2 regions of the Clostridium sulfidigenes genome follow, and region 1 is predicted to be linked to the other one. Evidence: a T-box and tRNA genes for the amino acid it is inferred to sense, from the RefSeq annotation. Region 1 holds a T-box; the other holds one or more tRNA genes.
The links. The T-box of region 1 lies ahead of trpS (tryptophan--tRNA ligase). A T-box ahead of a tRNA ligase gene usually reads a tRNA of that ligase, here a tRNA-Trp.
Positions count from the first base shown of each region.

Region 1 (22,977 bases):
GTCCTGGAATAGCATTAAATTTATCGATTACTTTAAGGATCAACCCTTTTTCCTCTGCATCTTTGACAATGGCTTCACCAAGTGGATGCTCTGATCCCTTCTCTGCACTAGCTGCTAAAATTAGAATTTCTTCCTCTGATTCACCATTAGTTATAATATCTGTAACCTTAGGTTTTCCCTCTGTTATAGTTCCTGTTTTATCAAATACTATGGTTTTTAATTTATAAGTAGTCTCTAATGGTTCTCCACCTTTAATTAAAACACCATTTTCAGCACCCTTTCCTGTTCCCACCATAATGGCAGTTGGAGTAGCAAGACCTAAAGCACATGGGCAGGCAATAACCAGTACTGCAATAAATATAGTAAGAGAAAATATAGGTGTTTCACCAGCAATCAACCAACCCACTGAAGCAATTATAGCAAGACCTATAACTACAGGTACAAAGTAGGCTGATATAACATCTGCTAGTTTAGCAATAGGTGCTTTTGAACCTTGAGCATCTTCTACTAGCTTAACTATTTGCGCAAGAGCAGTATCTCTACCAACTCTAGTGGCCTTATACTTAATAAATCCTGTTTTATTAATACTAGCCCCTATTACACTACTTCCTATAGATTTTTCAACAGGTATGCTCTCTCCTGTAAGCATTGATTCATCTATAGATGTATTTCCTTCTATAACTTCTCCATCTACTGGCAACTTTTCACCTGGTTTAACTAGTACTATATCCCCAACTATAACCTCTTCTACAGGTACTACAATTTCTTTGTTATCTCTAATTATAGTTGCTGTTTTAGGAGCTAACCCCATTAAAGCCTTTATAGCTTGAGAGGTTTTACCTTTAGATACCGCTTCTAAATATTTACCTAAGGTTATTAAGGTTAGTATTACTGCAGCAGATTCAAAATATAGATGCATTGCATACTCATGATTCCCTTGCATTATTTTATATATAGCAAATATACCGTATATAAAAGCAGCCAAAGTTCCTATGGATATTAGTGAGTCCATATTAGGACTTAGTTTAATTAAATTTTTAAGTCCTACCTTATAAAACTTATATCCAGCTATCATTACTGGTAAGGTTAGTATCAACTGAATTAATGCAAAGTTTAGCGGATTAGCCATAGGATCTATTATAGATGGAAGATGCATCCCTACCATGTGACCCATTGTTATAATTAGTAGTGGAACTGTAAAAATTAGGGAAGATATGAACCTTGTAAGTAATTTACTAGCTTCACTTTTTTCCTCTCCTTGTTTTTCCTTATCTTTTACTTCCTCTTTAATTAACTTATACCCAGCTTTATCTACTGCTGCTTTTATATCACCATAGGATATCTCATCTTCATTCACTTTAATAGTAAGCTTCTCTGTGGCAAAATTTACTGCAGCATTTTCTACTCCATCTAGTTTTCTAGTTACTCTTTCTACTCTATTAGCACAGGCAGAACAAGTCATTCCTTCTATTTTAAAATTGTAGGTTTTTACATTTTTCTTTACGCCATATCCGGCTTTAACTACAGCTTCCTCAATCATTTGAGAATTTAAATTTTCCTTATTAAAATCTACAGTTAAAGTTTCTGTAGCAAAATTTACATTTGCTTTTTCAACCCCCTCTAACTTACTAATTGCTCTCTCTACTCTATTGGCACAAGCAGAACAAGTCATTCCTTCTATTTTAAATGATTTATTATCCATGTTTTCACCTTCTTTATTTTGTAATTATCTTTTCTAATATATTATTTATTTCCACAATCTTTTCATCCATATTATTATTTATTGCTGCATCCTTAACACAATGATTTAAGTGGCCTTTTAGAATTTCTAAGTTTGATTTCTTTAATAAAGCTTGTGATGCTAAGATTTGATTAGAAATATCGATACAATACCTCCCATCTTCTATCATTTTGATAATCCCATCTATCTGACCCCTTGCTGTTTTTAACAATTGCAAAGCTTTTTTTCTTTCTTCACTCATCATTTACCTCCCCTCCCCCCTCAGGGGGTATATCTACATAATAGTACTCCATTTATATATTGTCAATAGGTTAATTTTTTATTTAAATTTAGTTTGCCCCAAAATATAAAAAAATAAAGCACCACCTTTAGTGATGCTCTATCTATTATAAATATTTAGCTAAATATTTTTTTAACGGTATGGAAAGTGGTAATGCTATAGCAATTCCCCCTGCTACTTGAAGTATATTAGCTGGTATATCCTTTAAAGCCACTATAAATCCTTGTCCAATAGTTGGTATTCCATATACAAAGTGATTTAAGCAACCTCCAGCAAAAAAATATCCAAAAATCATAACTATTCCGGCTACAATGAATGCAAATAAGTTATTCCAAAATTTATCTCCTTGATAATCACCTCTATAGGCTATAGCTCCTGCTATATATGCCATAACTCCTTTTATAATAAAGGTAAATGGCGCCCATATATAGTATGGAGAAAACAAATCAAAAAATGTCATACCTATAGCAGCAGCCACAGCTCCTCTTTTTTTTCCTAGTAAGATGGCACATAAAAATAGTACTGCATCACCTATATGTAAAACTGCATTATCTCCCACTGGTATAGCTATAACTGCAGTTGCTATATATGTTAACGCTGCCATAAGTCCTATTTGAACTATTTCAATAATTCTAAAACTATTTCTCGATGCTTTTATTGATGCCTTTTCTTTCATTTTAAGTCCCCCTTTATGATTATGCAATATTGTACCCATACAACAAATTTAGTATCCATACAATTAAATTATACATTAAATCTAAAGAATTTCAACCTTATTTTTTAATATAAAAGAATAATATTAAATATTTTACACAAAATAATTTTAACTTTGACTTTCAGATCTTATAATCCTATATATTTTTGAGAAAATAGTCAAAAGATCTAACTTATTACTTTACTTGGATGTAGAAAGGATTGACATATATGATGTATCTTCGTTGGTTTGGTAGCTTTTTACTATTAGTAGTTTTAATTGGTTTATTTTTTGTTATGGGAGGAAATTTAATTAATTTAATAATTGCAGTAGCTCTTCTAACTATTGCCATGGACTACATAGAAGAATACCTAACTGTAAAAAATAAATTTAATAGTTAAATAAAAAAATTCCTCAAAGAAACTTGAGGAATTTTTCTATTATTCACCTTTACTAATATTAGATAAAACTAAGCCCTTATTGTGATCTAGTGCCCAACTAATACCCCAATCATTTTGGAATATAAGTAAGTCTCTATCTTTAATATCCTTAACAACTTTAGAATCACTTGTTAAACTTAAATCATCAACTTTACCTTCTAAAGCTTCAATCCATCTAATATTTCTATATGGAAGCATATCCATTTTTATATCTACATTATATTCATTTTTTAATCTAAATTCTAAAACTTCAAATTGAAGAACTCCTACAACTCCTACTATAATTTGTTCTGTTCCTATGTGAAGCTCTTTAAATACTTGAATTGCTCCCTCTTGAGCTATCTGTGTTACACCCTTTATAAACTGTTTTCTCTTCATAGTATCTACAGTTCTAACCCTTGCAAAGTGTTCTGGTGCGAAGGTTGGAATTCCTTCAAACTTAAACTTCTTGCTTGGTGAACAAAGGGTATCACCTATACTAAATATACCTGGGTCAAATACTCCTATAATATCTCCAGCATAAGCATTATCAACAATTTCTCTATCTTGAGCTAAAAATTGTTGAGGTTGTGCTAGCTTTATTTTATTTCCACCTTGAACATGATAAACTTCCATACCTTTTTCAAATTGACCTGAACATATTCTCATAAAAGCAATTCTATCTCTATGAGCCTTATTCATATTAGCTTGAATTTTAAATACAAAAGCAGAAAAGTTATCATCTGTTGCCTCTATCTTTCCTATATCAGAATTTCTTCCTAATGGGGCTGTAGTTAACTTTAAGAAGTTCTCTAAAAATGGTTCTACACCAAAATTAGTTAAAGCACTACCGAAAAATACAGGGGTAAGTTCTCCAACTCTCACCTTTTCTTCATCAAAGGCATCTCCAGCTATATCTAATAATTCTATGTCCTCAAGTAATTTTTCATATAGACTATCGGTTATAGCCTCTCTAGCTGCTGATTCATCCTCTAAATCTATAACAGTCTCACTTACTTCTAACTGTCCATGATCTCCAGCTTTAAAAATATGAACTTGTTTATTATTTCTATCATAAACACCTTTAAAGTGCATACCTGTACCTATAGGCCAGTTTATTGGATATGATTTTATACCCAATTCATTTTCTATCTCTTCCATAAGTTCAAAAGGGTCTCTTGTTTCTCTATCCATCTTATTTACAAAAGTAAATATTGGAATATCTCTCATACTACAAACATGAAATAGCTTTCTAGTTTGATCCTCTACCCCTTTTGCTCCATCAATAACCATTACTGCACTATCTGCAGCCATAAGTGTTCTATATGTATCTTCACTAAAGTCCTGGTGTCCTGGAGTATCTAATATGTTTATACAATATCCCTCATATCCAAACTGCATTACTGAAGATGTAACAGAGATTCCTCTCTTCTTCTCAATTTCCATCCAGTCAGAAACAGCATGCTTAGATGTCTTTCTTGCTTTAACAGATCCTGCTAGTCTTATTGCTCCCCCATATAAAAGTAATTTTTCAGTAAGTGTAGTTTTACCTGCATCTGGGTGGGAAATTATAGCAAAGGTTCTTCTCTTCTCTATCTCCTTTATATAATCACTCATTACCTTAACTCCTTTATTTAAATTTAAAATTATCTTCAATTTATATAGTATCTCTTTTTAGCACATTTTATATAATACCATATTAATTAATATAAACACAAATATTATTAATGTTTTTATGTATATCACATTTAAAATTAATACTAAAATTTTAGTTTAAATATCATACTAAATTTATCATTTTCAATTTAATTATACCAAAATAAAGCAGTAAGATATTTGTATCTTACTGCCATTGTAATAAATATTAAAATAATAAAATATAATTCCACAAATATATAATTATAATTTTAGTGTGCATATTGACTTAATAAGCCACTATAAACAACTTGTCCCTTTTCTATTCCATCGAAATCCTCTGGTTTCACTAAAGAAACATCTTTATCAAAGTTTATGATTTTGCCTTCTTTTAGTACGTAAGCCACAAATTGTGAGCATAAAAAATGATATCTTCTTTGATAAGGAATGTGTAACATTATAGCTAAAATTCCTAAAAAATTATATTTATATCTATCATGTTCACTTTCAAATCGATCTATAATCTCTTTAACTTCATTATATTCATCTTCTGTAACACTTAATTCATAAACTCTACAGGATGTCCTTTTATATAGTTTAAATATTCCTCCATCAATTTGTTCTCTAACAAAACCAGCATGAAGTGGAAAATATATTTTTCTTCTTCCAAAGCTATATAATTGCTTTAATTCTTTATCTAAGGCTATAGATGTATGATTATAATTATATCTAGTATATAGCTTTATAGCTCTTGAAAAAAAAGTTCCTGTCTGTGTCAATACAACATAGATTTTTCTATCCACTTAATCACCCCAATTATTATTATTATAATAATGTATTAATTCATTATAAATTAAATTATTTAATAAGTATACTATATTTAAAAAATATACTATAGATATATTATAATTTAAAAACCTTACAATTTCATTAAGAAATTATTACAATTTATATATTTTTCCTTTATTTCATTTTAACCATATATGATAATCCAATCTTTTGTTCCTTTGAAAAAGAGGATACTTCTTAAGATTTTACAAAGGATATACATAGACAAGCTCCTACTATCTTAACCATAAATACTGATGTAGTAACAGATATTAACTTCAAAAAAATTAAAAGGTACTTTATATAAACTATTATTTATTAGTTTATATAAAGTACCTTTAGTATTAATACTGATAATATTAATACTGAACTAATCCTATTTTCTTTTGCATCTTTCTTAAAGTCTTTGTAGCTACATAATTTGCCTTTTCCGCCCCAGCTTTGAAGATTTCTTCTAGCTTACCTTTATTATCTAAAAGCTCTTTAACTCTCTTTTGAACTGGTTCAAGCTCCTTAACTACAGCCTCTGCTACATCTAATTTAAATTGGGCATAACCTTGACCCTTATATCTTTCTTCTATTTCTTCCATAGATATATCTTCAATAGTGCTTAAAATTGTCATTAAATTTTTAACTCCTGGTTGTTCATCACAGAATTTAACTTCTCCTACACTATCAGTTACAGCTCTGGATATTTTTTTTCTTATGACTTCTGGTGGATCTAATATTAAGATATATCCATTAGGATTTTCTTCCGACTTAGACATCTTCTTTTCTGGATTTTGAAGGTCCATTATTTTTGCTCCAGCCTTGCCTACGTATGGTTCAGGTATTTTAAAGGTTGGACTGTATAATTTATTAAATCTGTCAGCTATATCTCTAGCTAATTCTAAATGCTGTACTTGATCTATTCCAACTGGCACTACATCTGTTTGATATAATAATACATCAGCAGCCATTATAACTGGATAACTAAATAATCCTGCCCCTATACTTTCTCCACTATTTTTAGATTTATCCTTATACTGAGTCATTCTACTTAGTTCTCCCATATAACTATGGCAAGTTAAAAGCCACGCAGCTTCAGAATGAGCTGGTACATGAGATTGTACGAATAGAGTATTTTTTTCTGTATCTATTCCTGCAGCAATATAAATTGCTAGTACTTCTAAAGTTCTCTTTCTAAGTTCAGCTGGTATCTGTCTTACTGTAATTGCATGCAAATCTGCAATAAAGAAATAACATTCATATTCATTTTGTAGTTTCACCCAATTTTTTATAGCTCCTAAATAATTTCCTAGTGTTAAATCCCCAGAAGGCTTAATTCCACTTAACATAACTTTTTTCTTATCTTCCATGTTTTTTCTCCTTTCAATCCGTAAAATTATTCCATTTAATTGTAAATAAAAACCCTATGGAATAAATCCATAGGGCATAAATCACGCGGTACCACCTATTTTGAGATAATAAAACCTCACCTCTTTCAGATACAAACATATCCTAGCTCTATAACGTGAGCATCCGTGCTAGGCTACTTTAAATTCACCCAACATCTCAGCGACCCATTCATATCAAGCATAATTGCGATAATCTCACCATCTATCGCTCTCTGAAAATCTGTTTTTAATACTACTTACTTCGCCTCACCGATCAATTAATAATAAAGTTGTTTAATATTACATTAAAGTTATTATAATTCTAATATTATATTATGTCAATATTAGAAATTGTTATTCTATTTTTTAGTTTATCTATTTTTAACCTTACCATATAATTATTTTTATTTAAATTAGAATTATATAAAAGCCCATAAATTTCTAGTATTTATTTACTGTATTGAAGCAAACTAAACATATTAAATACATTTTAGTATTTTAATATAATTTAAAAATATATCACCACTTACTTTAAGGAGGTATTTTATATGGATTCAAAAAACAATTCTAGTAAGTCTAATGGTGCAAAACCTTATGGTCCTAATGAAAGAGACTTTTTAGATGCTAGTACCAAACCTGTAAAAGCACATTCTCTTGAAGACTATGTACTGCTTCCAAATCATGTTGTAGATCCAATTGTGGCAAACAACATCTCTAATGCAGAATTTGATTATACCTATAACGAGGAATCGGATCTTCTAGGTTTTGAAGATCAACCCTTAGCATCAATAAATAAAAACACTCCAACTAAATAGTAAAAAATATAGGAATTGCTTTAATGGCAATTCCTATATTTTTATTAAATATTTACTTTTACTTCATGTTCTCCATCAGAGGTAACAGGTATTATATCTCCTTCTATAACATTTCCATCTAAAGTTATGGTAGAATTACCACTTCTAATTACTTTGATATGATATACAGCATTTCCATATACATAGTCTATAGAGTATTCTTTAAAGTCTTTAGGTACACATGGTTTAATTTTAAACCCTTTTCCTTCTATTAATCTAAAGCCCAATATGTGTTCTAATGCGATAGTATACATCCAACCTGAGCTTCCAGTATACCAACTCCATCCGCCTCTTCCTTCATGAGGTTCCACCGAATATATATCTGCAGCCATAACATAAGGCTCTGTCTTAAATACATTTGCTTCCTCTATGTTTAAACTATGATTTATAGGATTTAGCATGGAATATATGTTATATGCTTCTTCTCCTCTTCCTAGTTTTGCAAGAGCTAAAGCTACCCACGCAACTCCATGGGTATATTGTCCTCCATTTTCCCTTACTCCAGGTACATATCCTTTTATATATCCTGGTTTTAAATCTGATTTATCAAAAGGTGGGCTAAGTAGTAATATAATTTTTTCTTTAGGCTTTACTAAATATTTTTCTAAATAACTCATAGCTATATTAGCTCTTTCCTTATCTCCTGCTTCTGATATTACAGACCAACATTGTGATAGGGCATCTATTTTACATTCCTGATTTTCATGAGATCCTAGTGGAGTGCCATCATCAAAGTAAGCACGTTTATACCAACTTCCATCCCATCCATGAATCTCTAGATTTTCTTTAATAAAATCCATAGTCTTAATATATTTTTCATAATTATCCTCATCCCTTTTATATATGCATAGATCCTTAAAATCTTTTAATATAGCATATAGGAACCAGCCAAGCCAGATACTCTCTCCCTTACCCTTATTTCCTACAGTGCTCATTCCATCATTCCAATCTCCACTTCCCATGAGAGGAATATTATGGGAACCAAACTTTAAGCTTCTATTTATAGCTCTTATACAGTGATTGTATAAGGACTCTTTTAAATCTGATTTTGATGATACATTATACCTTTCATCTTCTCCTTCTCTTAAAGGCTCATCCCTTAAATATCCAATCTCTTCATCTAAAATCTTATAATCTCCAGTGGTTTTAACATATATACAAGTAACATAAGGTAACCATAATAAATCATCACTAAATCTAGTTCTTATTCCACTATTTACAACTGGATGCCACCAATGTTGCACATCTCCTTCTTCAAATTGTCTAGTAGCACTATAAAGAATTTGATTTCTAGCAATTTCAGGTTGTATATAAATCATTGGAATGGAGTCTTGTAATTGATCTCTAAATCCATAAGCTCCTCCACATTGATAAAATGCTGTTCTTGAAAATAATCTACAACTGATAGTTTCATAAGGAAGCCAACCATTAATCATGAAATCTAAAGCTTTATCCTCTGTTTTTATCTTTATCTTAGTTAAAAGCCTTTCCCAATAGCCTTTTACCATTTCTAACTCTTTTTCAACTCTAGTTATATCTGAAAACTCTTCAAGGGAATTTTGAATTCCTTCAATACTGTCTTCTGCTCCTAATACAATTACCAGTGATTTTTCTTCATTAGCTCCTAAACTTAAGTAAACTTTCTCACTAAGTACTGGTTCTAATCCTGAACCACACCTTCCTGATAAGCTTATAGTGTTCTGTTCAGATAAAGAATCCATATATTCTTTACTTACAATAAAATCTCTTTCATCTCCACTAAAACTTTCATTTTTTCCTCCACTTATTTTTAAATAAACATGACTAGATGAAAAATCACTACTATATGGATTGATTCCATATATGTATTTGTTTTCTTTATCTATTACAGTGTAAATCTTCTTATAATTGTTTTCTCTTAAATCTCCTAGACACAATCTTGCAATATAAGTAATTCCTATATTTCTCTCCTTATCTACTAAGTTATTTAAGCTAACCTTAATAAGTTTTGCACTTCTCTCCTTTGAAGGAAACACAGTAATTTCCCCCAGTATTCCACTTTTACAATGAGTAAATTTGGAATATCCAAATCCATGAGTTATTACATACTCCCCTTTATCTCTTATTGGTTCAGGAGTTATTGACCAAAGTTTATCCCCTTCTTCTAGGTATAAAACTTCACTAGGGGTATCTTCAATGAAATCATTGTTCCACGGAGTAATTTTAAATTCTCTACTATTTTTGTACCAAGTATAGCTACTACCAGACTCACTTATATTAAATCCAAATCTATTATTATTGGCTATAACATTTATCCAAGGAGCAGGTGTAGACATTCCATCCTTTAGTATAATTGTATATTCTCCCTCATTATTAAAACCTCCATATCCATTAAAAAAGCTTAACTCTGGAATTTCTAATTTAGGGATATTGCTATCACTATAACTTAAATTAGCTTCTTTTAGTTCACTCATTTCCCATATATACTTTCTTGAGTCATATGGGTAATCTTCATTTTCCATGGCTTTTTCAATTTGTTTTAATAAAGGCCCTTCTGATCCGTCTACGATTATTGCTGCAATAGAATAAAGCAAATTCAAATCTTCTTTAGACATTTTTTCATTACTAATTATAAATATGCCACCGGAAGTATTTTCTCGTCCATTTAAAGAGCTATTCAATATTATTCTTTTTATTGCATTATCTAGAGGCTTTTCATAGCTTATTTCCTCTTCATTAATGACTACAATATCAAACTTTAATCCCTTTTCTTCTAAATATCCATGGCAATTTATAAGCTGTCTTAAAATATCACTTTCCTTTTCCTTGTTAATAGTTAACAATACAATAGGTAAATCTCCTGAAATTCCGTATGCCCAGAGATTTCTTTGACTTCTACTTAGATTAATTAAGTTATTTATTCTCTTTGTATAACTAAAGTTATTAAATAATATACTACTTGCAAACCGCTCATAAATAATCCCTTGTGTTGGTTTTATTCCTTTATTAATAAGACTTTCTTCTACACTTAAAGCAGATCTTAGGATACTTTCCTCTAGAATATTAATATCTTGATAATTTCTTGACTTATTTAATACATCCTCCTTAGAGTTTCCTGTAATTGTTATATATTTTACAGATTTGCTTTCACCTTTAGGAATTTTTATTATTCTCTTAATTGCAATTATAGGATCTAATACATTGCCTACATTATTTTTTAAAGGTTCATTTTCTTCTAAAACTATAGGATTTTCTTTTGAATGATTTCTTCCTATAAAACTTAGCCTTGCCGTATCATACTCTGTTTTAAATTCCTCTTCACTTAGTGTACTTTCAAGAGTATATATGTCCCTGTCTTTTTCGCTACGAGGTCTGCGTTTTGCAAGTATTCCACTTAATTCATCTATATACTCTGTAGTAATAAATAAATTCCCAAAAGTAGGATGTGCTATATCTCCACTGTATCCTTGTAAAACTACTTCACTATAGCTAATAACTTCTATGATTTTTTCTTCACTACCATTATTTTTTATATCAATAGTTCTAATTTCACAATTATCTTCAGGAATTACTTGAACTATAGTATTTATTTCTAGATCTCTCCAGTATTTTATGAATTCTGCCTTATACAAATAGAAATTAACTTCGTATTTATCTCCTTGCTCTTTACAAGGTTCATAAGTAGAAGATGTATATTCATTAGAATTAGTGTCTTTAATATAAAAAAACTTTCCCCAACTACTACGAATCAAATCTTCTTTCCATCTATATACCATTACATTTTTAAACTTAGAGTAGCCACCACCAGCCGTATTTAATAAGATGTTATAATTTTTATTCCCAAGAAGTATGGTTTGGGGATACTTACTTTCTCCAAATTTAAATGTTCTATGGATGGAATATTGCCTTTGCACTTCTTTCACTTCTTGTGAATTATCTTCTTTTCTATCATAGACCACATTCTTACTTATTTTCTCTTGAAGCAATATTTCCACAGCTCTAATCATGGGAATTCTATGAAATCTTCTTTGAATAATATTATTATTCATCACATTATCTAAAGCCAATAAACTCATTCCTAGATGATGTATCATATAACATTTCACTAATTCAAACTTTTTATTTTTTATCCTTTTATCTGTATAATCTATAGCTTCATAAAATCCATATCTTCCATAACATTCAAGTTTTAAGAGACTTCTTATATTTGCCATAGACTTAGGTATATTTTCCATAAGCCCCATAATAGTAGAATATGGTGATACTACTAACTCTTCTTCTAATCCTCTTTTTATACCAATTTTAGGTACACCGAAGGCTTTGTATTGATAGTTTAAATCTACATCAAATTTATAGTAGGCACTTTCTGAAATACCAAAAGGCACCTTCCTCTTATCTCCATATCTTATTTGACCTTCCATTACAGACCTATAAGTTTCATCTAACATAGAATTCCTATAATTTTTCATTAAAATCCTTGGCATAAAGTATTCAAACATGGTTCCACTCCAGCTAGCCAATCCTTTTCTACCATACATTAAAGTTAAGGATCTATTTAAAGCAAACCAATGAGATGTTGGAACTATCCCCTTAGCCACTGCAATAAAACTTGTTGTTCTAGCTTCTGATGCCAATAAGTCATAGTAATTACTACTTAATGATTCATTGTCTACATCATAGCCTATATGAAATAACTTTCTTTCATCATTATACAAAAACTTAAAATCTGTATTACCTATAATTCTATTTAGTTCAGCTTCAATTTTTGTAAATTGTTTTAATAGTGTTCCTACTCTTTCTTTACATAAATCTATATTCTTATTTATTCTTTCTAATTGAAATTCATTTAAATTATTAGATATAAAATTAAACCCTTTTATAATATCATATATATGCCCTAAACTATCACTACTAATAATTCTAATTATATTTTCATGCTTGCTTCTAGGTAATAGATTTATATCATCTATGAATGGAAATAAAAATTTAATTTCACTTAAATAGCCTTTAATATTATCTAATAGTTTTTTATTCCAATAAGCACTATCTACATTTTCTATACCTTCCTGTACAATATCTTCAAAGTTATTTAATATATTATAAAAAGTTAATATATCTTTTCCTTCTCTTTTTATTCTTTCAATAACATTAAGGTACATATATTTTTTTCTTTCATCTTCTAGCTCTTCCATGGCAAGATAAACAGTATCCTCTATGCCCTCAACACTATTATTAAAGTAAGGTGTGTTTCTTAATTCTTTTAGTGCTTCTTCTATGGTGTATAAATAAGATACTAGATTTCCACTATCTACTGTAGATACATACTTAGGTAATAGTGGACTAAGTGTCTCAACATCATACCAATTATAAAAATGCCCTTTACAGGTTTCTAGTCTTTTCAAAGTATCTATAGTTTTACCTAAGTTTTCTATACCTTTAGCTGTCCCAATGTACCCCATATCTATAGCAACAATGTTAGAAATTAAAGTCATACCAATATTAGTAGGAGAAGTTCTCATAGCTAATCCTCTATATGGTTCTTCCTGATAATTATCCCCGCCAAGATAGTTAGTATCCTCAGTGACAAAGTCTTCAAAATACGCCCAAATCCTTCTAGTTAACCTTTTTAAAACCTTATTATCGTCTTCACTTAATTTTACTGTTTCATCATTAATATTCTGACCTATAATATAAGCTATTATTGGACTAATAACCCATATAATACAACTTGGTATCATTACATAAAAGGTATCCAAGCCACTTCTCCATGCTACCACCATAATACATAAAGCTATTACTATCTCTTGCCACATGTATTTAAAATAACTTATAAAGTCTTTTCCTGAAGACCTTTCTGCTTCCTCAGCCGTTTGCCATTGTAATAAGTTTTTTTTACTTATTATTAATCTGTATAGTGTTCTTATAATGGCATCTACCATTAAATATGTTTTAAAAGGAAGAAAAGTATATATAAAAAATACTTGCTTTAAAGCCATTTGGAAATTCTGAACTTTTCCACTTAGACTTATTCCATTTATAGGCGAAACTATATTTTCTGACATATTAAATAGAATAGGTGTTATTAAAGCAATGAAAGCTGACATATACCACTTATCTATACCATCAGGAAGGATTCCTGCTAAAGAGCAAAGTAATAAAATTAACATAGAAGGAGCCATCAAGCTTCTTCTTAAATTATCTATCATCTTCCACTTAGATAATCTATTTAATTTATTTTTCTTTAATACGTATGGTAATAGTTGCCAATCACCTCTTACCCATCTATGAAGTCTTTTACAACTTGCAATAAAGTTAGAAGGATACCCATCTACTAACTCCACATCTGTAAGCAAAGCCGTTCTTGCCAAAGATCCTTCTAATAAATCATGACTTAGAACTTGATTTTCTTCAATTACTCCATGAGTTACCTTTGTAAATACATCCACATCATATATGGCCTTACCAGTAAAAATACCCTCTCCAAATAAGTCTTGATATACATCAGATATTGCAAATGTATATATATCAATACCTGCTTCTCCTGAGAATACTTTAGAAAAATAAGTTTTATTAGCACTTTCTAAATCTATACCAACTTTAGGTTGTATTACTCCATAACCTCTCCAAACAGTTCCATCTTCCTTTGTATAAGCTCTATTTAACGGGTGAAGCATTGCTCCAATTAAAATCTTTGCTGATTCTCTTGGAAGTATGGTATCTCCGTCTAAAGTTATAACATACTTTACTTTAAAAAGTTTTTCCACACCTTCACTTAAAACACTATAAGTGGTATTTTTATCTCCTCTTATAAACTTATTAAACTCTTCTAGTTTTCCTCTTTTTCGCTCCCAACCTAGCCACTTATTCTCCTTTTCATTAAACCTTCTATGTCTGCATAAAAAGAAAAAACGACCACTATCTTCATTATACTTTGTATTTAACTTATTAATTTCTTCTAAACAAAATTTAGATATCACTTCGTCTTCTGCTTCTTTTTCTCTATGACTATCTATAAAATCTCCCAAGATAGCAAAATATAGATTTTCATCATTATTTCCTAAATAATAAGTTTCTAAATTACTCATTAAACTTTTAGCTTTCTCTATACTTTCTATTAGAGTAGGAACTACTACACAGGTGATTCCTTCTTTAGGAATTCTATCGGATATATTAATTTTAGGTAATACATTAGGTGTGCTTAAATTAGTAATACTCCAATTTAAGATGGATACCACAACCTCACTGAGCGGTATAATAGTAACTATTCCAGATAAAATATATTTAGATATTGATATATTTGTATCATTTATATAGCTCCAAGTTATAAATCCTCCCGATAGTATGGCTGTAAGAATAACAATAGTTCCTATATAAATACCAACAGCTCTTCCCTTTATCATATTTTTTAACTTTTCAAATCCTTTAAAATCAATATTCAAAATATGATTTAGCTTTTCTCTACCACTATCAGTTAGATAATATCCCACATGATTTTCAAATTCTTTATCATTATTTACTTCTGCACACTGTAGTACTTTTCTAGCAACAAATGTCTCAGAAATTTTATTTTGTCTAGCTATTTTTTCTAAAACATGTCTATAATAGTCCTTGGAATAAAAATCCATAGTACTATAAACCATAGCAGGATCTTTACTTAATATTTCTTCTACTTTATTGCTAATATTAAATACTTCTTCCCAATTTATATTATCTAAATTTCTTAAGCCATTAATGCTACTACTAATGGCTGTAGAATAGATACCATCACTTTTATTAGAATCTATAATAATCTTATCTAAAGTAATTTCATTTTCGCTTAATTTATCTTCTATCCATAAATTTAATTCATCGTAATATACTCCATTATCTCTTAAAACTCTTATTAATGCATCCGCAAAGTATTCTGTAAACTTAATATTGTTCTCAGATATGAAATCCATAGCTCTCTTCATATTTTCTTCATTATAATACTTAATAATCCTATCAGCTAATCTTTCTCCTCTATGTCTATCATTAGCTTTATCCACTATCAATACTGAGCTTTTTCCTATTATCTCTAAATAGGCTATTTTAAGCATTATAGGTAAAGCCCATAATTCTCCCATGGTTAATATGGTTGTTTCTTGATATCTTTTTAAAAACTTATTAATATTATCCCTAGTTAGCTTATCCCTATAAATTCCCAATATTTCTCTTGATACAGCATAAATTCTAGGATATCCTTTTAATGCTCCACTTTTTAGTATAGGTAGTGATTTTAAATATTTCTTTGATAAATGTTTTTTTATAAATTTATACTCTTTTTCAATAACATAGATATTATCTAATATCCATTGTGTTCCTTTTATCTTGAAATACTCTCTATTTTCATCCACTTTAAACAAATTATGGCACTCCAATATATTATTAAAATGCTTATCTAAATTGGAAATTAAATCATTCCTACTTATTTTTTCAATTTCTCTATGGTCTCTGGCTATATCATCAATAGCATCTTCCAATTTTTCTTTATTTTCTGCTAAAAAACTATTGTCACTAATCTTAATATAGGCTCTTCTCTTATTTCTATTTTTGATTACGTACATAAGAAGAACTATACTTAGTATAAGTATTAAATTTACTAAAATAAATATGTGCTCCATGGTGCTATCCCCTTTCAATGATGCTCAACTATTATTATTACCAAATTAACTTAAATCTATAATAGTAAATATTTTTCTATCCTATGGATTAGCTTTCTCCTATAGCTAAATAAAAGCCATCTAAGAAAAGCAACTTTATATCTTACTTATCTTAAATGGCTTCTTTATATATGCTATTGTGAACTACCTTTAGTTAATCCTCTATAACTACCTGGTTGCACATTAAATTTTACTTCTTTCCCATGACTAGTTTCAATAATTGTTCCTTTGTTACAAGGAGTTTCTATAATTATATTATATTTTGTAAAACTCTATAAAGGATTTTGCTACATAACTATGATCCTTAACTCCTGCAAACTCTCTTATAGAATGCATAGCAAGGGTTGGATTTCCAATATCTACAGAACGTATATTCAAATGGGTTGAAGAAATTGGTCCTATGGTTGAACCACCTCTTAAGTCTGAACGATTTACAAACTTTTGTACTGGTACCTCTGCTTTATTACAAATAGATTCATATACAGCAGAAGAATCTGAATCACTAGTATATGCACAATTCGCATTTATCTTTATAACAGGACCTTTATTTACAATTGGTCTATTAGTCGGATCTGCCTTTTCTGGACTATTAGGATGAACTGCGTGAGCATTATCTGCCGAAATAATAAAGGATCTGCTAAGTGCTCTAAAGAACTCTTCTCTCCCTTTTCCAAGACAAAGAGCAATTCTTTCTAAAATATTTGCTAACATATCAGAATCGGCTCCTTGTTTTGTAGAGCTTCCAACTTCTTCATTATCAAAACATACCATTACATTTATACCCTCAGTTATTGGAGCTTCTTTTAGTGCTTCAATTCCAGCATGAACCATTTGAAGGTCATCTAATCTACCTGAAGATATAAATTCATCTTTTAATCCAACAATACATCCCTTTTCAAATTCATAAAGGAATAAATCAAAATCTATAATATCCTCTTTATTTACCTTCATTTCCTCAGCTAATATGTTTATTAATGCATTATCCTTTTCTAATTCTTCAGTTACCATTGCAAGTAGTGGAAGTGTATCTTTTTGTGGATTTAATTCTCCTCCAGAATTAGCTTCCCTATTCATATGAATTGCTAAGCTAGGTATTATTAATATTGGTTTCTTTATGTTAACTAACCTTAACTCTGGATTAAGTAAATTTTCACCTTTTAAAGCAACTCTTCCTGCTACAGCTAGTGGTCTATCCATCCATGTACTTCTTATTAAACCACCATAAACTTCAGTATTTAATTTAATATAATTATTTTCTGATATAATTTCACTATTTGGTTTTATTCTAAATGTAGGTGAATCTGTATGAGCACCTATAATTTTAAATCCATGGTTCTCAACCTCACCATTACCTACAGTAAATGCAATTAATGCAGAACCATTTTTAGTAGTATAATATTTACCACCCTTTTCTAATATCCATTTATCCTCTTCCTTTAATTCCTTAAAATCACAACCTTCAAGAGAATCTTTAACATTTTTCACTGCATGAAAAGCAGTAGGGCTTTCATACAAAAAATCTATAAGTTTTTTAGCAAACTTCAATTCTTTTGACATAATTAATCCCCTCCTTAAAACGAAATACTAGTAATAGTATACCAAACTTTTACTACATTTCCTATGAATTTTGTGATTTTCCCTAATTTATAACATGTTCTCGTGTTATACTATAGTTATGAGAAAAAATATATTGATAAAGAGGTGTAATAATTGATTTCTCAAAAACTTATAACAAAATTTATTAAAAATAGTGAAGATATAAAAAATAAGAAAGTCAGAGAACGTTATGGATATCTTGGTGGAGTTGTTGGTATTTTAGTAAATCTAGTTTTATTTTTAATTAAAATCACTGCTGGACTTTTAGTTAATAGTATTGCTGTAATTGCTGATGCTTTTAATAATCTCTCCGATGTTGGTGCTTCATTAGTAACCATCTTTGGCTTTAAACTTTCAAGCAAACCAGCGGATAAAGAACATCCCTTTGGACATGGACGAATTGAGTACATTTCTGGTCTTATAGTTGCATTTTTAGTAATATTAGTTGGCTTTGAATTCATAAAAAGCTCTTTTGAGAGAATTAAAAATCCTGTTCCTGTAGAATTTTCACTACTTCCATTTATTCTTTTAATCATATCTATATCATTTAAAGTATGGTTAAGTAGGTTCTATAGAGGTATAGGTAACAAAATAAATTCTTCCGCTCTTAAAGCTTCTTCTGTAGACTCAATAAGTGATGTAATATCTTCTTCTACTGTAGTTATATCACTACTAATCTCAAAATTCACATCACTTCCTATAGACGGATATATTGGTTTAGTTGTTTCCTTAGTAATTCTTTATGCAGGATATAACCTAATTAAAGATACTTTAAACCCATTACTTGGAGTTGCTCCTGATAATGATTTAGTAGAAGATATTCAAAAAATGTTATTATCCTATGAACATATAGATGGTGTTCATGACTTGCTAGTTCATAATTATGGTCCTGGAAGAATAATTGCTTCTATTCACGCTGAAGTTCCTCTTGATATTTCTGTTGTTGCTGCTCATGAGGTTATAGATAGAGCTGAAAAGGAAATTTCTTCTGAACTGGGTATATATCTGCTAATTCATATGGATCCAGTAACTACAAAGGATGAAGAGATTCTTAGTGCAAAAAGAGAATTGGAAGAAGTTTTAAATAAAATTCCTCATATATCTTCTTTTCATGATTTTAGAGTAGTAGGTGAAGGTGACTATAAAAACCTAATATTTGATGTAGTAGTTAAGGATGATTTTATAATAACTAAAGAATCAGAACTTAAATTACAAAAACAAATAAATGAGGAAATTAAGAAAGTTTCTCCAAATCACAACGCAATAATTACCGTAGATGCATCTTTTATCTAATTAATTTGAATTTTCATTAACCATTTTTAACTTATATAATATTATGATAGTGTAGAAATCATTGGAGGATTAATTATGACTGGAATATCCACTCACTATTTTTTAGGTGGCAATACCGGAAAAGGCTTTTACTCTCACTTTAATTATATTATTTCCCAAAAGGATGCAACTAGAATTATTTGCTTAAAGGGAGGTCCTGGTACAGGAAAATCTTCCCTTATGAAAAAAATTGGAAAACACTACATTGATAGAGGATATGATGTAGAATTTCATCATTGTTCTTCTGATAGTGATTCTTTAGATGGAGTTCTAATTAAAGAATTAAAAGTAGCTATGCTTGATGGTACATCTCCCCATATGATAGACCCTATTACTCCTGGTGCTGTAGATGATATAGTAAATATGGGAATATGTTTAAAAGAAGAGAACTTTGAGAACATAAAATTTAACATTCTAGCTGTAAATGAAGAAATTGGAAATTCCTTTAGAAGAGCTTACAGATTTTTTGCTGCGGCTAAATCTATTTATGATGATTGGTATACCTTTAATAATGAAGCTTTAAATCTTTATGAACTTAATATTTTAAAAGAAAATTTGAAGAATAGAATTCTTCCTAATACATTCTCATCATTGGGTAAAAAACGCCACTTATTTGCAACAGGATTTACTCCAAAGGGAGTTATAACTTATATTCATAATATAGTAAAAGACATGTCCAGTGTTTATGTACTTAAGGGCTCTCCTGGAACTGGCAAAACTCGTGTTCTTGAATATATTGCAGATGAAGCTACTCGAAGGGGTCTAGATGTAGAGATTCTACACACTCCACTAAATCCTGAAAAAATTGAACATTTATTAATTCCTGAATTAAAGGTTGCTCTAGTAACATCAAATGAAATTACCAAAATAGAATTTCATGGCGAGGAGTATGATATGGATAGTCTATTAGATGCAAATTATATTGAAAAAAAACAAGATGATATAGATGATGTTTCTTCCATTTTTTACATCCTACTTCAAAAAGGTCTTGATTGTATAAAAACAGCTAAAGATTTACATGATGAATTAGAGGAATTCTATGTTCCTAATATGGATTTTAATAAGGCCGACCAAATATATGAAGAAGTATTAAATAAAATTCAAGGATATGAAGATAGCTTATAATATATTAAAAATAAAAAGTAATAGCACCCTGTGATGCTATTACTTTTTATTTCTTAATAACTATTAAATTATGAAGTGCTCTTGTACACATTATATACATTAGATTGTCCTTGTATCTTTCTTGGATGTCCTCTTCAATTATAATAGCTCCATCAAATTCTAAGCCTTTTGCATAATAACTAGGCATAATCATAGTTCCCTCAGCAATATGAAGATTCTCTTTATCTATAAGCTTTAATGAAATATCTTCTTTTAACAAATCATATATATACTTAGATTGAGATAAATTTTTAGTTATAATAGCTATATTTTCAAGATTTTTTTTCTTTAAGCTAGTTGCTAGCTCTATAATATATTCTTTTATCTCTTTCTCATCCTTTACTAGTATCTCATTAACAGAATCTCCAGTTCTAACCATAGGTACTATGGAAATATCATCTATATACATATTACTATATTCCATGATTTCTTTAGTTGAACGATAACTTTTATTTAACTTAAACATTTCAACTGAATCCTCACTAAATATATCTTTAATACTACTTAAAGAAGAATTATTTTCAATAGGTATTAATTGCTGATTACTATCTCCAACTATAGTCATAGATTTAGTATTTACAAGTTCTTTTAACACTATAAATTGTAGTGGTGAATAATCTTGAGCCTCGTCGATTACTAAATGTTTAATTTCTCTATTAAGCCTTAAGCCCATAAGTTTAGCTTTTAAGTATAATATAGCAACCAAGTCTTCTTCTGTATATTCTTTATTACCATTAAATTCTTCATATATCTTTTCTATATTTTTTCCATCTAAATAACTTAATGTAGCTTTTACTTCTATTACATCTCTTACTAATTCTCTTATTTCTAACTTTCTTTTGAATTCTAAATCATTTATATGAAGTATTAATTCTTCAGGGGTAAACTCTTTCTTTTTCTCTTTATACCTCATTTCAATAGATCTAAACTCTTCATCTCTCACATCCCTAATTCTAGAGAATAAAATCCTTTTAATTTTTTTACTTCTTCTAAATAATGGTAGTGAAGTAAAGTCTTTTGTAAACATGGCTTTTATTTCTTCTTTAGTTGCTATAACTTTATCTCCAAAGAAAACCCCATGGCTAAAATAACTATCTTCTTCTAGCTTAATAACAAGTTTATCTAGATCTTCCATAAACCTTAATGATCTCTTATAAATAATTTTCTTCTCAAAACCTTTATCTTTATTAAGAATTCTTTCCATAACATCTTTAATATCTATAACATCATCTACATCTACTAAATCTAAAGCTAAATCTAAAAATGTAGTTTGAAATACTCCGGTCTCTCCTAAAGTTGGAAGAACATTTGAAATATAATCTATAAATATTCTATTAGGTCCTAAAATTAAAACCTTATTTTCTAAAAGATTCCTGTAATTATAAATTAAATAAGCAACTCTATGAAGTGCAATAGTAGTTTTACCACTTCCAGCTACACCATCTACAACTAGTATCTTATTCTTATCTTGTCTTATAATCTCATTTTGTTCTTGTTGTATAGTCATAACTATGTCTTTAAGCTTATCTGAAGAGTTTTTGCTTAATACCATTTGAAGAATATCATCTTTTATATCGATATTAGAATTAAATAATCCCTCTAATTTACCTCTCTTTATGATATATTGAACCCTTCCTAAAATAGAAGCTGTAATTTCTCCTTCAGGTGAATTATACTGTCCAATATTTCCTGAATTATTATAAAAAAGTGCTGAAATTGGAGCTCTCCAATCTATAATCAGCGGTTCAAAGGTTTCCTCTAAAGTTACTCCAAACCTTCCAATGTATATATCTTCTATCCCATAATCTTCTTCTCTAAAAGTAACCTTACCAAAATAAGGAGAAGATTTTAACACTGTTAGTTCTTTTAATTTTCTATCAGTGCTTTTAAAATTTTCTTCTTTTACGTAGTTTTCATGGTCAAAATACTCTATTATCTTATCTTCATCGTCTTTAAATTCTTCTAAAACATTTTTTCTGTATTCTAATATGGCATTGGTTATATGCTTCCTTTTCTCTATACACTTAAGAATTTCATCATTTATTATTTTTATAACATGTTCTAATCTTTCTTCTTCTATGGCAACCTCTAACTGTTTCTTTAATTGGTCTTTAAGATCATTTGACATAAAACCACTTCCTTTATTAGATTCTTATAATGAATTTTCATAGTAACTTATTATAAGTTCTATATATTAATCTTAAACCCTTTCATCTATGCAAAATTAGTATAATATATAGATGGATAAAGTTTACTTATACTATTTCTTCCCAACCTCTTATATCAGTAATTCCAAGGCCAGGTTCATCGGACAAAGTGATTTTATTTCCTTCAAAGATTGCTCCTCCAACTATAGGGTCCTCTGCAAAGTATATCATTGTATCTAAATCTGCTGTTA
Region 1 covers NZ_JBQHQR010000005.1:91,360-114,336, reverse strand. Annotated here, with positions in the region: gene ACTNBA_RS07700 (heavy metal translocating P-type ATPase) at 1-1,702, opposite strand, end outside; gene ACTNBA_RS07695 (metal-sensing transcriptional repressor) at 1,716-1,982, opposite strand; gene ACTNBA_RS07690 (ECF transporter S component) at 2,128-2,697, opposite strand; gene ACTNBA_RS07685 (hypothetical protein) at 2,946-3,116, shown strand; gene ACTNBA_RS07680 (peptide chain release factor 3) at 3,156-4,751, opposite strand; gene ACTNBA_RS07675 (hypothetical protein) at 5,042-5,572, opposite strand; gene trpS (tryptophan--tRNA ligase) at 5,957-6,955, opposite strand; T-box leader at 7,023-7,253, opposite strand; gene ACTNBA_RS07665 (hypothetical protein) at 7,522-7,788, shown strand; gene ACTNBA_RS07660 (GH36-type glycosyl hydrolase domain-containing protein) at 7,833-16,448, opposite strand; gene ACTNBA_RS07655 (M18 family aminopeptidase) at 16,743-18,044, opposite strand; gene ACTNBA_RS07650 (cation diffusion facilitator family transporter) at 18,198-19,376, shown strand; gene ACTNBA_RS07645 (PRK06851 family protein) at 19,452-20,540, shown strand; gene ACTNBA_RS07640 (HelD family protein) at 20,587-22,707, opposite strand; gene ACTNBA_RS07635 (dipeptide epimerase) at 22,835-22,977, opposite strand, start outside.

Region 2 (8,801 bases), on a different contig from region 1:
TTCATGGCACTTACACCGGTGGAGTTGGAGAATTTGCTAACTTTTTGATTGGTGGGTCTTTTGTGTTTGTAGCATCATATGTTTATCATAAAAATAAAACTAAAAAGAGTGCAATTATAGGATTAATTTTAGGAACTATAATAATGACTATAGTAGGAGCAGTATTTAATTACTTTATACTAATTCCATTATATGCTACAATAATGGGTGGCATGGCTAATGTTATAGGAGCATCAGCAGCAGGAAACTCTAATATTTCTAGCTTAACAGGAATAATTGTTCTAGGAATAACTCCTTTTAATATTATAAAAGGGGCCATAGTATCTCTTATAACCTTCGTATCTTATAAGAGAATATCACCACTACTAAATAGAGAGAATGTTTTAGCTGAACAAGCTATGAAAAAAGGTGCCTAATAAAAATGTACTAAATCATATCTTTAACAATTTAAAAAATAAGTTGAAGTTAAAATTAAAATATATAAAGATAATTTACAAAAAGACGATAAAAGAAAAATTCTTTTATCGTCTTTAAAATTTTAATATATACCACCTATATGTTGTGGTTCCACATAATGTATCCATCTTCTTTTGGATGTTGATAATAGTTTTTCCTTATACCTTCTACAGAAAAATGGTGTTTTTTATAAAGATTTATTGCAGCTATATTAGAGGCTCTAACCTCTAGAGTCATAGAAACAATATTTATATCCTTAGCAATTGTAATGAGGTTTTCTACTACCACATCTCCAAAATTATTTCTTCTATAATCGGGATGAACTGCTATATTGGTTATATGACCTTCATCAAAGACAACCCACATTCCACCGAAGGCTACAACTTTATTACCTAACTTTACAACTATATAGACAGCGTTTTTATTAATTAGTTCTTTTTCCATAGATAGGAGAGACCAAGGGCTTGAGAAGCTTAGGTCAGAAATTTCTTTAACTCCTAATATATTAAGGGAACTCAATCTTTCAATAGTTACATCAGTCATGATTTTTTACCTTTTCTTCATATTCACGCTCGGCTTGGCAAAGTCTAAGATATACAGGTGAACTACTAAGTACATTATCACCTTCATTGTTTATTAATCTAAGATAGCCTAAGTAGCCTATAGAAGATGCCTTTGTCACATTGATATGACTAGGTGCTATGGAAGCATTAGGTAGAGAAGTTGATATGGCATCCTTAAATTTTGATGTACCATCACCTATAAAAGTAATAGGCTCATTAAATCCTGAGCATTTATTTATTACATCTTCCATTGATAATAATTCAGGCTCACCTAAGACTACTAAATTATTATTTTCAAATTTATAGAAATTAGTATATACATTACCCCTCAACGCATCAATTATAGGACAAATAATACCTTGGATATTAAAGAGATTATTTGCAAGTCCATCTAAAGAATTTATAGACACAAAGGGTTTATTAGTTGCTTGCACAAGACCTTTTATAGTGGACATACCGATTCTAAGACCAGTAAAAGAACCAGGGCCACTAGAAACTACAAAGCCTTCTATATCTGATATGGATAAACCACAATTTTTTAAAAGGTTATCTATCATAGGCATCATAATTATAGAGTGCTGTTTTTTATAATTTATAATAGTTTCCCCTAATATCTTATCGCTATCAATAATAGCCGCAGTTGCACATTCGGTTGCAGAATCTAAGGATAAAATCTTCATAGCTTCAACTCCTTTATATAATTATATCTATCATTAGTATAGGAAAGAGTAATCTTTCTATAGGTTTCACCTAAGTCTGGAAGTTTAGCTATGTTTATAGTTAAACTTTCTTCTGGTATTAAATCTTCGATATAGTTAGCCCATTCAATGACGCTAACTCCATTTCCAAATATATATTCATCAAAGCCGATGGCAGCAATCTCATCGGGATCATTTACTCTATACACATCAAAATGATACAATTTTAATCTACCTTCATATTCATTAACAATTGTAAAGGTAGGACTAGTTATACATTCATCTATGCTAAGACCTTTTGCAATTCCTTTGGTAAGATGAGTCTTACCAGTACCAAGATCACCTATAAGGCATAAAATATCATTTTCTTTACACATTTTTCCTAGCTGTATACCTAGGGAATCTAATTCATCAACATTACTAACTATAAATTCCATATGATTCACCTCATTAATATTTTAGCCTAAAAGAAAAAAAATGAAAAGCAAATAGTAAAATTACTTTTCATTAAATAACTGTATAATAATTAAATTAAGTTTTCTTTTCTACCCGAGATATTAAAGTGTTTTTAAAATGTCTTACTGCATTACCACAAATTAAGTTTCTATTTACCATATCATCTAATATATTAAATGCTTCATACATATACATGCCTTTTCTATAGGGCCTATCAGCAGTTAAAGATTGATATATATCACATACTCCAATAATGCGGCATTCTTCACTAAGGTCTTCAGCCTTAAGTCTTCGTGGATAGCCTTTACCATTTAATTTTTCATGATGACTAGAAGCCCATAAACTAATATCAGATATGTGGTCTATTTTATCTAGAATTAATTTAGTATAGTAGGTATGAGATTTGATAATAGAATATTCTTCTTCTGTTAAAGGACCATCCTTGTCCAATATGCTGATGGGAATAGCTAGTTTTCCGATATCGTGAAGTAATCCTGCAATTTTCATTTTAAGACATTTTTCCTCAGTATAGCCTAAATGCTTAGAAACATTATAAGCTAAAGTAGCAATTTCTTTAGAATGTTCTGCAGTAAAAGAACTTTTATTATCAATAATGCTTGCAAATACATCAGCAATTGCTTCAAATTCCGATAGAGAGATAAAAATATCTTTCTCCGGTATTATATTATCAAGGATGAAATTCATATTAGGTAAATTTATAAGGTTTAGCCAAAACTCTTCTTTGTCAGCTATCATGAGAAAAGCTTTTACAACCTGTGGTGAAAATAAAGTTTCATTGTGTAGCTTTACCCAATCAATAAGAATATCCTTTTGGATATGGTAAGGTTTAGAATAATCTACCTGGATTTCAATTAAATCAGCTATTCTCAGAATTTGAGCTTCTATAGGAATTAGTGAACTTTTTAATTTTAAGCACCCACTACCATCATAATTTTCATGATGATAACGTATTATATCATATACTTGTATTAAGGATGGAATACGTTGAATCATTTCAGAGCCAGCAATGCAATGCTTTTTTATATACCATTTTGAGGTGTGAGACTCATCAAATATATTTTGAGTTCCAATATCATGAATCATACAAGCAATATATAAATTATAGTAAGAATTTTCATCTAGCTTCATAGTTTGAGCAATTTCTAAGGCTATATATGAGGTGCATCTAGAATGATTAGAAAATTGCTTATTTGAAATATCTTTAGCATGTGTTGGGTTTATAACATCCTCAAATTTACCCCAATCATTGTCTGTAAGATCCAAGGATAATGATAGAGCAGAAACTATATTCTTTATACTAATATTCATTTTGTCCTCCAAAGCATACCATTTATCTATATAAAAAATTTTAGCATATTTGGCAGTGGAATGGTACTAAATATTGTAAAAGTAAATTTATATTTAAGTAAACAAATCTATATATTTTACGTATTATATTTTGGATACGTAAAATAGTGATAATTGATGCAATAATCAAAATATATTTAATATATTAATAATGAAATATATTAAAATACTAACATAGTATACTAAAATAAGGTATAATATAGAATAACAAATAAGTAGAGGAGGATAAATTATGTTTGTAAATAATTTGATGTTATCTAGAGAAAAGTTAATAACTGTAACACCAAAGGTAACCATAGGAGAAGCTCTTAAGGTAATGGAAGAAAATAAGTTTTTATCCATACCAGTAGTAGAAGGAGATAAATTCTGTGGAGTAATTTCAAAAGAGCAAATATACACATACTACTATGAAAAATCTATAGAGAGACAGTGTTTACTATCAGATTTTCTAGTTGAAAATGTAATGAGAACTGATGTACCATCAATAACTCCTTTTAATGAAATTGAAGAGGCTGCACATTTCCTAGAAACTAAAAGTGTTTCCTTTGTACCAGTAATAAATAAAAATGGAGAAATGCAAGGAATAGTAACACATCACGGTATTTTTCATCAATTTACAGAATTGTTTGGATTAAATAAAGGTAAACGATTAGCTGTAATTGCTTATGATATACCTGGACAAATATCTAAACTATCAAAAATAATTACTGAAAACAAAGGGCAAATTATAAGCTTTGTAGTTGTTGATCCTAAGAGCATAACAGAAGTTAAAGAGATAGTAATAAGATTAAGCACAGACAATATGGACGAAATTCTTGAGAAGGTGAAAGAAGCTGGATTCAAGATACAGTAGCATATCGTTGAGTATGTAGGTGAACTACATACTCAACAGTACATAACTATATATTAAGAAAAGATTAATATATTTTAAATACATAATTAATATAGTAGTAATTTGAATACTTTTATAATATACTGATTTACAAACATATTTCTTAAATTTATCCGATGACTACCAGCTCTAATACTCTCATCTTCTTTAAAGTGGGAGTAAGGAGCTCTGTTTATCATCTTTTAACCTGAGTTATACTTAAGTAGATTCGTGACACTTTTATTTTCAATATTCTATGATTATGGGGAATAAAAGCGATTAGAAATTAGATTTAATAAAGAATAAGATACTAAAATAAAAATTAATGGGATAAAATAAATAATGTGATGAAAGAAATATTGTATTCAAGGAGCTGATTAAAATTAGTGATGTAATAGATTTTAATGAACTGAAAAATAAGGCCACAGATAAAGATGTAGATAAATTTGAGGATTACATATATTCTATGTATTATTCAATGGCTCAAGGAAAGCTATCTATGTCGGAAATGAGCAGAGAAATATTTAAGTATATGAAGGAAAATAATATATCTCAAGAGAAATTTATGAATATCCAGAATAAGGTCATGGAGAGGTATGGAATTTCGACTGAAGATGTAGAAAGCCAAATGAAGTCTATGGGTGTAGAAAATCCTCTAAGTGGATTAGGTATTGAGTATGAAGATGCAAGAAAAATGGTTGGGTTTCAAGAAAAGTATAAAGGAAAGCTTAAAGTAAAAAGTGTAACTTCATATAGCATTAAGAATGATAAGAATGATTTAGAGTTAATGCTTCAAGATGAGAATGTTATATTAAAAAGTTTTGGGAAAATAGATTTAACTGATAATGAGTTAAATGAATTTTTATGTTCCTATAAAAAGGTAATGAATAATAAGATGCTAAATATTTCAATATGTGAGAATACTTCCACTTATTTATACTAGTATTGACTTAAGAATATGTTGAATAATTTATATAAAACCTCTTGCATTTATGTTTATTATATAATATAATAAACGAGTAACGAAGGGGTATAGCTCAATTGGTAGAGTAGCGGTCTCCAAAACCGTTGGTTCCGGGTTCAAGTCCTCGTGCCCCTGCCATAGAAACCTAGTGATTTTAGTAATCGCTAGGTTTTTTTATTGTTTTCTTTTATCTTATTTTTACATAGATAAAGAGAGTAAAAATGTACCGTATAATTCCATAAAAATAATTAAATAAATTTATTGAGGAAGTAATAAACCTGTGATATAATCTGTAAGTTAAGAAAATAAAATAAGTTATTAATCACATTTTAAGTTTATATATATAAGTTAAAGTTATCTATGTGAGGCGTGATTTAAGCTATGTTTTTAGAGAGGACATAGCTTTATATGGTGAAGGGAGAAATTTTATGGAAAAACGTGTGCCAGAATTTAAAGGTTTACTAAGAAGTCATATGATTGAGTTACCTAAGGTTATTAGGGACGCTACTGGAATTGTTATATTTGGGAAAAGAATTAAATCTTTAGTGTTTTCAACTGATGTAGCAGTTATAAGAAATACTAATGCAGATGCTGTTATTGCAGTATATCCATTTACGCCTCAACCCAGAATAACTGAAGCACTATTACTAGCATCAGATATCCCAGTATTTTGTGGGGTAGGTGGATCTATTACTACAGGTAAAAGGGTAATAAATCTAGCATTGGATGCTGAATTTAAGGGAGCTATGGGGGTTGTAGTTAATTCATCTATAGGCAATGATGTTATTGCAGGGATGAGAGAAACTATAGATTTACCAATATTAGTTACCGTTGTTTCAGAAAAAGATGATATAGATGGAAGAATAGCAGCAGGAGCAACTATACTTAATGTATCAGGAGCTAAAGAAACTGCGAATATTGTTAGACATATAAGAAGTAAGTATCCAGATGTACCTATTATAGCAACAGGAGGTCCTACAGATGAGAGCATACGTGAAACTATAATTGCTGGGGCTAATGCTATAACATATACACCACAAAGTACTAGTGATATATTAAATGAAATAATGATTAAACATAGAAAAAGATATGAAGACTAATTTCATTCAGAAATGTAATATTTGCAACGAATATTATATTTGAGGTGATTTATTTATGGACAAGGCAACTTGGATGTTAGGAATAATAGTTCCATTAATATCTGCAGCATTTGGTGGAGGTATATCTCTATTAATTATGAGAAAACTAATTATGGAAGAGAGAAAAAAATCTAAGAAAGAACGTGCTATAGATATTAATAACGATAAAATAAAAAGTTATAAGGAGCTATTTGAACTAAATAAAAAAATTAAAGTCTTTGGAGATAAAATTAAAAATAACACAATACCTAATTGGATAAACGTAGAAAGCTATTATAGAGACGAATTTATAATAGAATTTGAAGAGATTATAAATAATTATAAATTTGTAAATGGTTATATTAATGACAAAAAGATAAATGAATATGCACAAAATGTACTTAAGTTATGCCAAACAATAGTAGTAGAATTAAAAGATAGAGAAAACTACGGTACTACTTCTGAAAAAGTAGAAACTTGTGTAGATACATTGATAGAAGTTTTAAATACAATAGAAAAGAACATTTTATCCGTAGTGTTAGAACTATCTATAGAAAAGTATAAGTAATATAAATATTTATAGTGAATATATTTTATTCTAAGACAGTGTTACTACGAATGGATTATCAAATTTGTATTTGATAATAAAAGTATATGAAATGTTTATGATTTTAAATGGATTATGTTAGATTTAATTAATTGGACTAAAGCATAATAGGTGTGGTAAAATAGAATAGTTAAATTTACTACATAAGACCATGTGAAGTAAATAGAGAGAGGATTGTAAATATGAATATTCTTATTTTATCTGCATCTACTGGTGGAGGACATTTAAAAGCATCAAAGGCTTTAGAATCATATATTTTAGAAAATGAGTTAGGTGCTAAAGTAAAAGTAGTGGATACCTTAGAGTATGTTAATCCATTTATAAATAAAATCGTAACTAAGGGATATATAGTACTGGCAAAGTATTTAAATTCCTTATATAAAAATATATATAGTTTAACGGACAAGTCTGGGGTTTTAACATGTTTAGTAACAAAGTTAATTTATTTATTTTCGAAAAAATTAATACCCTTAATAGAAGGATTTGCTCCAGATGTAATCATAACTACTCATCCTTTTCCTACAGAAATGATTTCTATATTAAAGGGAAATAGAAGTATAAAGGTGCCATCAATATGTATAATGACTGATTATGCACCACATAAAACGTGGATAAAACCTAATGTAGATGAATATTGTGTAGCATGTGAAGACATGGTAGAAGGTATGATAGATAGAGGAGTTCCTCCAGAAAAAGTTCATCCTTATGGAATCCCTGTATATGATGGTTTTTTTCATCAAGATGAAGATGATAAAAAAATACTGTTAGATGAGCTGGGATTAAGCGAAAGTAAAATGACCGTGTTAGTGATGGCTGGAAGCTTCGGAGTATATAATATAGAAAAAATCTATAAGAATATAAATAATATTCCTATGGATTTTCAAATTGTAATTCTAACGGGTAATAATAAAAGACTATATAATAAAATTAAGGAACAGATTAAGTTTAGTAAAAAACAGACAAAGCTTATTAAGTTTACGAATGAAGTTCATAGATATATGAACTTAGCAGACGTCTTAATTACTAAACCAGGAGGGCTTACAGTATCAGAAGCGTTAGCAGCAAATCTTCCTTTAATTACCTTTGATGCAATACCTGGACAAGAAGAAGCAAATGCAAAGTTTCTATTAGATCATGGCATGTCCATATCTATAGGCAGAGGTGATAATTGTACTGAAGCTATAGAGGCTTTGATTAAGGACAAAAACAAATTAAGAGAAATTAAAGAAAACTGTATGACTTTTGATAAATCAAATTCAACAAATGAGTTACTAGAACTTATAAGAAGATTAATGAAAGAAAATGAAGCTGAATGTAATTCAGAAATTGCATAAAACTTAAATAATTAAGACCAAGGTTTTTAAGACCTTGGTCTTTTAATCTTATAATGGGAATATTTAGAATTTGACTTTATAATACGAGTCTTTAGGTTTATTTATGAGATTTTTTAATGGCATTAATAAATTTATCCAAAAACTCAAATGAACCATTTTTAATGTGTAAAAATCCCATTATAGATAATATAACACCACTTAAAGAACCACTTATCATATCTGTCATAGTATCCGTAAGACTATTAAGTTGAGAATCAAACCCCAATAGTTGATCTCCTGCAAATTCCCAGAACTCCCACAGTGCAGCTCCAGAAATAGTAAAGAGTAATATATATATCCCTATGAATAATGGGGGAAGGGTTTTGA
Region 2 covers NZ_JBQHQR010000002.1:370,064-378,864, reverse strand. Annotated here, with positions in the region: gene ACTNBA_RS03740 (ECF transporter S component) at 1-416, shown strand, start outside; gene rimI (ribosomal protein S18-alanine N-acetyltransferase) at 553-999, opposite strand; gene tsaB (tRNA (adenosine(37)-N6)-threonylcarbamoyltransferase complex dimerization subunit type 1 TsaB) at 992-1,699, opposite strand; gene tsaE (tRNA (adenosine(37)-N6)-threonylcarbamoyltransferase complex ATPase subunit type 1 TsaE) at 1,696-2,154, opposite strand; gene ACTNBA_RS03720 (HD-GYP domain-containing protein) at 2,249-3,502, opposite strand; gene ACTNBA_RS03715 (CBS domain-containing protein) at 3,774-4,394, shown strand; gene ACTNBA_RS03710 (DUF3867 domain-containing protein) at 4,795-5,355, shown strand; tRNA gene ACTNBA_RS03705 (tRNA-Trp) at 5,439-5,514, shown strand; gene ACTNBA_RS03700 (hydrolase) at 5,805-6,476, shown strand; gene ACTNBA_RS03695 (hypothetical protein) at 6,532-7,062, shown strand; gene ACTNBA_RS03690 (MGDG synthase family glycosyltransferase) at 7,284-8,435, shown strand; gene ACTNBA_RS03685 (DUF2238 domain-containing protein) at 8,533-8,801, opposite strand, start outside.
Region 2: it encodes a tRNA-Trp, which carries the amino acid that the T-box ahead of trpS (tryptophan--tRNA ligase) is inferred to sense. The anticodon was not compared.